One region of the Streptomyces yunnanensis genome, then DNA from elsewhere that is predicted to be linked to it. Evidence: predicted binding sites of a transcription regulator. Region 1 holds the regulator's gene; the other holds the start of a gene.
The links. Region 1 encodes HrcA, which represses chaperone genes, less so after heat shock. Its sites were predicted from a motif close to TTNGCACTCNGNNNNNCNGAGTGCNAA; they were not measured.

Region 1 (4,685 bases):
ACTGCTTGCCCGCCTCGCGTGCCGTGGCACGCCACTTGGCCAGCGACTTGGCGGCCCGCTCGCCCTTCCACTGCGTGACGCAGCGCGCCGCGGACCACGGCACGATGGCGTCCACCCCGGTCTCCGTCATGGTCTCCACGGCCAACTCCCCGCGGTCGCCCTTGGGCAGCGCCTGCACCACGGTGAGGGTGGGCACCGGCGGCTCCTCGGTGCGCAGCCCGCTGACGGCGACGGTCAGCCGGTCCTTGCCCTCGACGGCGGCGACCGTGCCCTGCGCACCGGTCCCGGCGCCGTCGGTCAGCACGACCTCCTCGCCGACCCGCAGCCGCCGCACCGACACCGCGTGCCGGCCCTCGGGGCCGTCCAGGGTCAGCGTGCCCCCGGCCCGTACACCGGCGAGCGACTCGACGAGGAAGACGGGCGCGGTCACACCGCACCGCCCGGTCCGTAGCCCGGGCCGCCCAGGCCCAACGAGACGCGGGCGGCGTCGAGTTCGGCGGCCAGCACCCCCACCAACTGCCCGGCGGGCATCTCCCGCGCCAGCCGATGCCCCTGCCCCGCCCAGAGGTTGAGCCCCTGCGCGTCGCCCGCCTTGGCGGCGGCCTTGCGGACCGGGGCGGTGAGGTAGTGCACGGCGGGGTAGACGGCCGGGGCGTACGGGCCGTGCTCCCTCAGGAAACGGTTCACCAGGCCGCGGGCCGGCCGCCCGGAGAACGCCCGGGTCAACTCGGTATGCGTGAAAAGGGGGTTGGTCAGCGCCTGCTTGTGCAGCGGGTTGGCGCCGGACTCGGGAGTGGCCAGGAACGCGGTGCCCAGCTGCGCCATCGAGGCTCCGGCGGCCAGCACCGCCGCGATCTGCGCGCCGCGCATCAGCCCGCCGGCGGCGATCACCGGGATCTGCACCGTCTCCCGGACCTGGGCGAGCAGCGCCAGCAGGCCCAGCCCGGAGCCCGTCCCGTCGGCGTGCGGATCGTCCCGGTGGGTGCCCTGGTGGCCGCCCGCCTCCACGCCCTGTACGCACACCGCGTCCGCGCCCGACCACTGTGCGGCCTGCGCCTCGGCGGCGGTGGTGACCGTGACGACGGTGTACGTGCCGACCTCGGCGAACGCGTCGAGGACCGCCCGCGAGGGGCAGCCGAAGGTGAAGGAGACCAGCGGCACCGGGTCGTCGCGCAGGATCGCGACCTTGGCCTCGTAGCCGTCGTCGGTGGGGCCGTTGACGTCGCCGAGCTCGGTCTCGTACCAGGCGGTCTCGCCGGCGAGTTGCTCGCGGTAGACCTCGACGGCGGAGGTGTCGGTGAGGGCGGGCTGCGGCATGAAGAGGTTGACGCCGAAGGGCCGGCCGGTCAGCCCCCGCAGCTGTTTGATCTCCTGGTACATCCCGTCGGCGGTTTTGTAGCCGGCGGCCAGGAAGCCGAGGCCACCGGCCTCACAGACGGCGGCGGCCAGCTCGGGTCCGGAGCCGCCGCCCGCCATCGGGGCCTGCACGATGGGGTGACGGCAGAAATCGGTGAGCGCGGTGGGCATGCCCACATCGTGTCACGCCCGGCGCCCCACCCAGAACCGGGGCGGCGGTCACGGGAAACGCCCGGACCGCCGCCCCGGTCGAGGTGGCTCCTGCTTCGTGCCGCGCTCGCCCGGGGAACGATCCCGGGCGGGCGGCCGGACGACTACCGCCCGTTGAACGCATCCTTCAACCGCGAGAACAGCCCCTGCTGCCCCGGCTGGCTGTGCCTGCCCGGGGGACGCCCCCCGGACCCCCGGCCGAACAGCTACCGCCCGTTGAACGCATCCTTCAACCGCGAGAACAGCCCCTGCTGCCCCGGCTGAAACTGGCCCTGGGGGCGCTCCTCGCCGCGCAGCTTGGCCAGTCGGCGCAGGAGTTCCTCCTGCTCCGGGTCGAGCTTGGTCGGGGTCTGCACCTCGACGTGGACGATCAGATCGCCCCGGCCGTTGCCGCGCAGGTGCGTCACGCCGCGGCCGTGCAGCGGGATCGACTGGCCGGACTGGGTGCCGGGCCGCACGTCGACGTCCTCCATCCCGTCCAGCGTCTCCAGCGGGCATTTGGTGCCCAGCGACGCCGCGGTCATCGGGATGGTGACCGTGCAGTGCAGATCGTCGCCGCGCCGCTGGAACACCGCGTGGGGCAGCTCGTGGATCTCGACGTAGAGGTCGCCGGCGGGGCCGCCGCCGGGGCCCACCTCGCCCTCGCCGGCCAGCTGGATCCGGGTGCCGTTGTCGACACCGGCCGGGATCTTGACCGTGAGGGTGCGGCGGGAGCGGACCCGTCCGTCGCCCGCGCACTCGGGGCACGGCGTCGGCACGACCGTGCCGAAGCCCTGGCACTGGGGGCAGGGCCGGGAGGTCATGACCTGGCCCAGGAAGGACCGGGTGACCTGCGAGACCTCACCGCGACCGCGGCACATGTCGCAGGTCTGCGCCGAGGTGCCCGGCGCCGCGCCCTCGCCGCTGCACGTGGTGCAGACGACGGCGGTGTCGACCTGGATGTCCTTGGTGGTGCCGAACGCGGCCTCGCTGAGCTCGACATCGAGGCGGATCATGGCGTCCTGGCCGCGGCGGGTCCGCGAGCGCGGGCCGCGCTGCGAGGCCGTGCCGAAGAACGCGTCCATGATGTCGGAGAAGTTGCCGAAGCCCGCGCCGAAGCCGCCCGCGCCGCCGGCACCGCCGGACTGCGAGAGGGGGTCGCCGCCGAGGTCGTAGACCTGCTTCTTCTGCGGATCCGAGAGGACCTCGTAGGCGGCGTTGATCTCCTTGAACCGCTCTTGGGTCTTGGGGTCCGGGTTCACGTCCGGGTGCAGCTCGCGCGCCAGCCGCCGGAACGCCTTCTTGATCTGGTCCTGCGAGGCGTCCCGACCGACACCGAGGACCGAGTAATAATCCGTGGCCACTTACGACTCCGCGAGGATCTGTCCGACGTAACGTGCCACTGCGCGTACCGCTCCCATCGTTCCGGGGTAGTCCATGCGGGTCGGTCCGACCACGCCCAATTTCGCGACGGCCTCGTCGCCAGAACCGTATCCGACGGTGACGACCGAGGTGGACGTCAGGCCCTCGTGAGCATTCTCATGCCCGATGCGCACGGTCATGCCCGAGTCCTTGGCCTCCCCGAGCAGCTTGAGCATCACCACATGCTCCTCAAGGGCTTCCAGCACCGGCCGGATGGTCAGGGGAAAATCATGCCCGAAGCGCGTCAGATTGGCGGTGCCGCCGATCATGAGCCGCTCTTCGGTCTCCTCCACCAGAGTCTCCAGCAGTACCGACAGTACTGTCGAGACGGTCGCCCGGTCGTCCTGTTCGAAGGATTCCGGGAGATCCTGCACCAGCTGCGGGACGTCCGTGAAACGGCGGCCGACGATCCGGCTGTTGAGCCGGGCGCGCAGATCCGCCAGGGACGTCTCGCCGAACGGCGTCTGGCAGTCGATGAGCCGCTGCTCGACGCGGCCGGTGTCGGTGATCAGCACCAGCATCAGCCGGGCCGGGGCCAGCGCCAGGAGTTCGACGTGCCGGACCGTCGACCGCGTCAGGGACGGGTACTGCACCACCGCCACCTGCCGGGTCAGCTGCGCCAGCAGGCGCACCGTGCGGCCCACCACGTCGTCCAGGTCGACGGCGCCGTCGAGGAAGTTCTGGATCGCCCGTCGCTCGGGGACGGACAGCGGCTTGACGCCGGCGAGCTTGTCGACGAAGAGGCGGTAGCCCTTGTCCGTCGGGATCCGGCCGGCGCTGGTGTGCGGCTGGGCGATGTAGCCCTCGTCCTCCAGGGCCGCCATGTCGTTGCGGACGGTGGCCGGGGAGACGCCCAGCCTGTGGCGCTCGGTGAGCGCCTTGGAACCCACCGGCTCCTCCGTCCCGACATAGTCCTGGACGATGGCGCGCAGCACTTCGAGCCTGCGTTCACTGAGCATTCCGCCACCTCCAGTCGGCCGTCCCGCCGTGTCGTCTCTTCTCCTGGCACTCGCACGGGCCGAGTGCCAGACCCGGAGCCAGTGTACGGCCGGGTAGCACGGATGCGGCAAGGGCGGGCGTACCGAGGGCTTACCCACCACCGCGGAATCCGACCCCCGGGTCGCCCCTGAGAGCCCCCTGATCGCACCCCGAGGTCCCCCTGATCCCGCCCCGCCACGGCCCCGGGCAAAAGCCCCGGGCGGTAGCCGTACTGCCCGCAGTGCGTGCCGGACGTCGGACGGCAGGCGGGAGTTCGACGACAGGGGCTAGCGTCTCGGTATGCGCACCACTTGGGAAGAGGCGGGCTGGGAGCGGCTCGGCGAGGGTGTCGTCCGGCGCCGGATGCCCGGCTGGGACGAGACGATCGGCGTGATCGCCGGCTCGGACGGCGTGCTGATCGTCGACACCGGCCCGACGCTCGGTGCCGGGGCCGAACTGCGCCGGACGGTCCGCGCGGTGCTGGGCCGCGATGTGACGCATGTCGCGCTCACCCACGCGCACTTCGACCACGTCCTGGGCACCGCGGCCTTCGCGGGGGTGGAGGTGTTCGGCGCGACCGGACTGGCCGAGCTGCTGCGGCACGGCAAGGAGGAGCTGCGGGACTCCGCGGTCCGGCACGGCGTGGACCCGGACACCGCGGCGGAGGCCGCGGACCTGCTGGTCGCCCCGCACCACCACGTGCACGGGGAGCTGACCGTCCGCCTCGGGGACCGGGAAGT
Region 2 (4,685 bases), 870 kb from region 1:
TACGCCGGCACCGCGGTGCGCGGCACGGTCCGCAAGGCGCTCAAGACGCGCCACAAGCGCAAGCTCGCCCTCATCGAGGCCCGCCGCGAGGAGCGCCTGGCCCTGGAGGCGTCGGACCGGCCGCCGGCCGCCGTCTGCGGCTGTGAGCACCACCTCGCCAAGCACGACAAACAGGGCAAGTGCCATGAGCTGGTGCGGACCGCCGTCGCCTGGGACGCGGACCAGCGGCCCGCCCGCTACGAGGCCCGGCCGTGCGCCTGCCAGCAGTACGTGGGCCCGCAGCCGCTCTCCCAGGTCTACGCCGAGGATCTGACCGACCTGGCCTAGGGCCTGTCGTCAGACTCCCGTCGTCAGGCGCCCTGCGCCGCGGGGTGGCCCAGCAGCATCGTGGGCGCCCCCGCGACCCGGGTGAGGAAGACCGTGCAGGTGCGCGGCCCGGCGAGCTTGAGCTTGCGGCGCAGCTCCTCGGGCTCCACCGCGGACCCGCGCTTCTTGATCACCGCGACGCCCACCTCGCGCTCCCGCAGCAGCGCTTTGAGCTTCTTGACGTTGAAGGGCAGCACGTCGGTGATCGCGTAGGCGGTGGCGTACGGCGTCGGCGTCAGCCGGTCCGCCGTCACATACGCGATGGTCGGGTCGATCAGCCGCCCGTCGACCTGCTCCGCGACGTCGGCGACCAGATGGGCGCGGATCACCGCGCCGTCGGGCTCGTAGAGCCAGTCGCCCACCGGCCCCGGCTCGGGGTCAGGGAGGCCGGCGCCGACCAGGGAGTCGCCGGCCGGCAACAGGGTGGCCCGGTGGGCGCCGCCCCGGCCGGTGCCGAACCACAGCACGGCCTCCTTCACGTCCCCGCCGTCGGAGATCCACTCCGTCTCGGCGTCCTCGGGCAGCGCCTCGTGCGGCACCCCGGGCGCGATCTTCAACGCCGCGCACGGCGCCGAACGGGCCGCCCCGACCGCCCAGGACAGCGGCGGCGCATACGCCTCGGGATCGAAGATGCGGCCGCCGCGGACCCCTTTGCGCCGCGCCGGATCCACGAACACCGCGTCGTACCCGGCGGTGTCGACCTCGGTGACGTCCGCGCACCGCACCTCGACGAGGCCGGCCAACCCCAGCGCCTCGGCGTTGGCCCGGGCCGCCGCGCAGGCCAGCGGGTCGCGGTCCACGGCCAGCACCCGGATCCCGGCCCGGGCCAGCGCGAGCGCGTCGCCGCCGATCCCGCAGCACAGGTCGGCCAGGGTCCGCACGCCGGCCGCGGCGAGCCGGGCGGCGCGGTGGGCGGCGACCGAGGTGCGGGTGGACTGCTCGACGCCGTTGGGGGTGAAGTACATCCGCGCGGCGTCCGCGCCGAACTTCGCGGCGGCCCGCTGTCGCAGCCGGGCCTGCCCGAGGGCGGCGGAGACCAGCGGTGCGGGATGGTCGCGGCGGAGCCGGGTGGCGGTCGCCAGCTCGTCCGCCGGGTCGTAGTCCCGTAGGAGGGCCAGCAGTTCCTGGCCCTCGGGGGCGAGCAGCGCGGAGAAGGTGTCGAGGTCGGTCACCCGCACCATTGTGGGCCAGCCGGTGGGCCGGCCCGCGGACGGTCCCGCGGGCCGGTCGGCGGAGCGTCGCCGTCAGGCCCCGGGTGCGGGCGGTCCGCTGATCCGCGGCACCCGCTGGGTCGCGTCCGCGTCCGGCCGCTCCGGAGACGGGCGGACCGGCTCCCGGCGCCGCTGGGCGCTGTCGCTGACCCGCAGCAGCACCGCCACCATCACCCAGTTCGCGACCATCGACGAGCCGCCCGCCGCGAGGAACGGCAGCGCCTTGCCGGTCAGCGGGATCAGGCCGGTGACGCCGCCGGTGACGACGAAGACCTGGAGCAGCAGCGCGCCGGAGAGCCCGACCGCCAGCAGCTTGCCGAACGGGTCGCGGGCGGTCAGCCCTGCCCGCATCCCGCGCTGGGCCAGCAGCGCGTAGAACAACAGGACGGCCATCACGCCGGCCAGTCCCAGTTCCTCGCCGACGGTGGTGAGGATGAAGTCGCTGTTGCCGGCGAATCCGATCAGCTCGGGGTGGCCCTGGCCGAGCCCGGAGCCGCCTATCCCGCCGCTGCCGAAGCTGAACAGCGCCTGTGCCGCCTGGTCGGAGATCAGGCCCGGCGGCCGCTTGTTCTCCGGCAGGAAGATGTCCATCGGGTGCAGCCAGGCCATCACACGGCCCTTGACGTGCGGTTCGGTCGAGCCGACGACGCCGGCGCCGACCACGGCCATCAGCAGGCCGCAGACCACCCAGCTGGTGCGCTCGGTGGCCATGTAGAGCATGATCACGAAGACGCCGAAGAAGATCAGCGAGGTGCCCAGGTCGCGCTCGAAGACCAGCACCAGCAGGCTGATCACCCAGATCGTGGCGATCGGTCCGAGCTGCCGTCCCGGCGGCAGCTGCATGCCCATCACCCGGCGCCCGGACAGCGCCAGCGCATCGCGGTTGACCGTGAGATAGCCCGCGAAGAACACCACGATCATGATCTTCACGAACTCGCCGGGCTGGAGCGACAGCGGCCCGAGCATGATCCAGCGCTTGGCGCCGAACTTGTCCGCGCCGAAGAACGCCGGCGCCATCAGCATCACCAGCGCGACGGCCATCGTCAGGTAGATGTAGCGCTGGAGCAGCCGATGGTCGCGCAGCACCATCAGGATCGCGATGCAGACCGCCACTCCGATGACCGTCCACACCAACTGCCCGGTCGCCGCCTGGGCGATGTGCAGCCGGGGTTTCTCCGCATAGGTGATGTCCAGCCGGTGCAGCAGCACCAGCCCGATCCCGGTCAGCAGTGTCGCCAACGGCAGGATCAGCGGATCGGCGCGCGGCGCGAACCGGCGGACGACCAGGTGCGGCACCAGCGCGATGAAGAAGACGCTCACCGCGAAGCCGGCCAGCCCGCCGGGGAGCTGCCCCTTCATCGACAGCTCGGTGTAGGCGTAGCCGAAGACGGTGATGAAGACGACGAACCCGAGCAGCCAGGCTTCGGTGCGCCGACGGTTCGGCGCGTGGGCCAGCGCGGCGAACGTCATGGTGCGCTCGGCATCGCTCTCCGGTCCCCCGGGATTCCGGGAAGCGCTGGTCAGTCCACGCACTGTTCCTCCGCGATCGATGGGTCAGGGCCGCGGGGCGGCCGGGTCGTGGCCCGGTGGCCAGCGGTCCCAGGGGCAAGACGGGCCGGCCGCGGGCGCGGTTGCCGTCGGCCGGCAGGTGTGTCCGACCCCACCCCCGGCCACCGGCAGCAGACACGGTACGCGTATCCGGCGCGCTGGCACTCCGCTTGACCGAGTGCTAACCGCGTCATAGTCTCAGCGTTGGCACTCTCCCTCGGGGAGTGCCAACACAGCGACGGGCAGATCCGGCACCCGCGACGACGGATCCACCTGGTCGCCACCTCAGACAGTTAACCCCGTGAGATCTCCGAAGGGGGAGGTCGGATCGTGACGACCGCCAGCTCCAAGGTTGCCATCAAGCCGCTCGAGGACCGCATCGTGGTCCAGCCGCTCGACGCCGAGCAGACCACGGCCTCTGGCCTGGTCATTCCGGACACCGCGAAGGAGAAGCCCCAGGAGGGCGTCGTCCTGGCGATCGGTCCGGGTCGCTTCGAGGACGGCAAGCGCGTCGAGCTCGACGTCAAGGTCGGTGACGTCGTGCTCTACAGCAAGTACGGCGGCACCGAGGTGAAGTACAGCGGCGAGGAGTACCTCGTCCTCTCGGCTCGCGACGTGCTCGCGATCGTCGAGAAGTAAGTCACCCGGATTTGCCCTGATCTGCGCCCCTGGTTCCCGCGTTCTCATCGACCCGGGGCAGGGGCGCAGTTCGTTTGAGCGAGAGCGGTCACGGCGGCGAGGCCGACGATCGCAACGAGAGGACTTGAAGCAGCCATGGCGAAGATCCTGAAGTTCGACGAGGACGCCCGTCGCGCCCTTGAGCGCGGCGTCAACAAGCTGGCCGACACCGTCAAGGTCACCATCGGCCCCAAGGGCCGCAACGTCGTCATCGACAAGAAGTTCGGTGCCCCGACCATCACCAACGACGGTGTCACCATCGCCCGCGAGGTCGAGGTCGAGGACCCGTACGAGAACCTGGGCGCCCAGCTCGTCAAGGAGGTGGCGACCAAGACCAACGACATCGCGGGTGACGGCACCACCACCGCCACCGTGCTGGCCCAGGCGCTGGTCCGCGAGGGCCTGCGCAACGTCGCCGCCGGTGCCTCCCCGGCCGCCCTGAAGAAGGGCATCGACGCCGCCGTCAAGGCCGTCTCCGACGAGCTGCTGGCGACCGCCCGCCCGATCGACGACAAGTCCGACATCGCCGCCGTCGCCGCGCTGTCCGCCCAGGACCCGCAGGTCGGCGAGCTGATCGCCGAGGCCATGGACAAGGTCGGCAAGGACGGTGTGATCACCGTCGAGGAGTCCAACACCTTCGGCCTGGAGCTGGACTTCACCGAGGGCATGGCCTTCGACAAGGGCTACCTCTCGCCGTACATGGTCACCGACCAGGAGCGCATGGAGGCCGTCCTCGACGACCCCTACATCCTGATCCACCAGGGCAAGATCTCCTCCATCCAGGACCTTCTGCCGCTGCTTGAGAAGATCATCCAGGCGAACGCCTCCAAGCCGCTGCTGATCATCGCCGAGGACGTCGAGGGCGAGGCCCTCTCCACCCTC

Region 2: a site for HrcA is predicted at 3,284-3,310, ahead of groES (co-chaperone GroES). Genes of this name have one in related genera too.

What each region holds. Positions count from the first base shown of each region.
Region 1 is NZ_CP095749.1:6,327,711-6,332,395, reverse strand. It holds gene MOV08_RS27580 (16S rRNA (uracil(1498)-N(3))-methyltransferase) at 1-430, opposite strand, end outside; gene MOV08_RS27575 (nitronate monooxygenase) at 427-1,527, opposite strand; gene dnaJ (molecular chaperone DnaJ) at 1,773-2,909, opposite strand; gene hrcA (heat-inducible transcriptional repressor HrcA) at 2,910-3,926, opposite strand; gene MOV08_RS27560 (MBL fold metallo-hydrolase) at 4,246-4,685, shown strand, end outside.
Region 2 is NZ_CP095749.1:5,459,836-5,464,520, forward strand. It holds gene MOV08_RS23890 (hypothetical protein) at 1-327, shown strand, start outside; gene MOV08_RS23895 (class I SAM-dependent methyltransferase) at 351-1,547, opposite strand; gene MOV08_RS23900 (FtsW/RodA/SpoVE family cell cycle protein) at 1,611-3,047, opposite strand; gene groES (co-chaperone GroES) at 3,456-3,764, shown strand; gene groL (chaperonin GroEL) at 3,900-4,685, shown strand, end outside.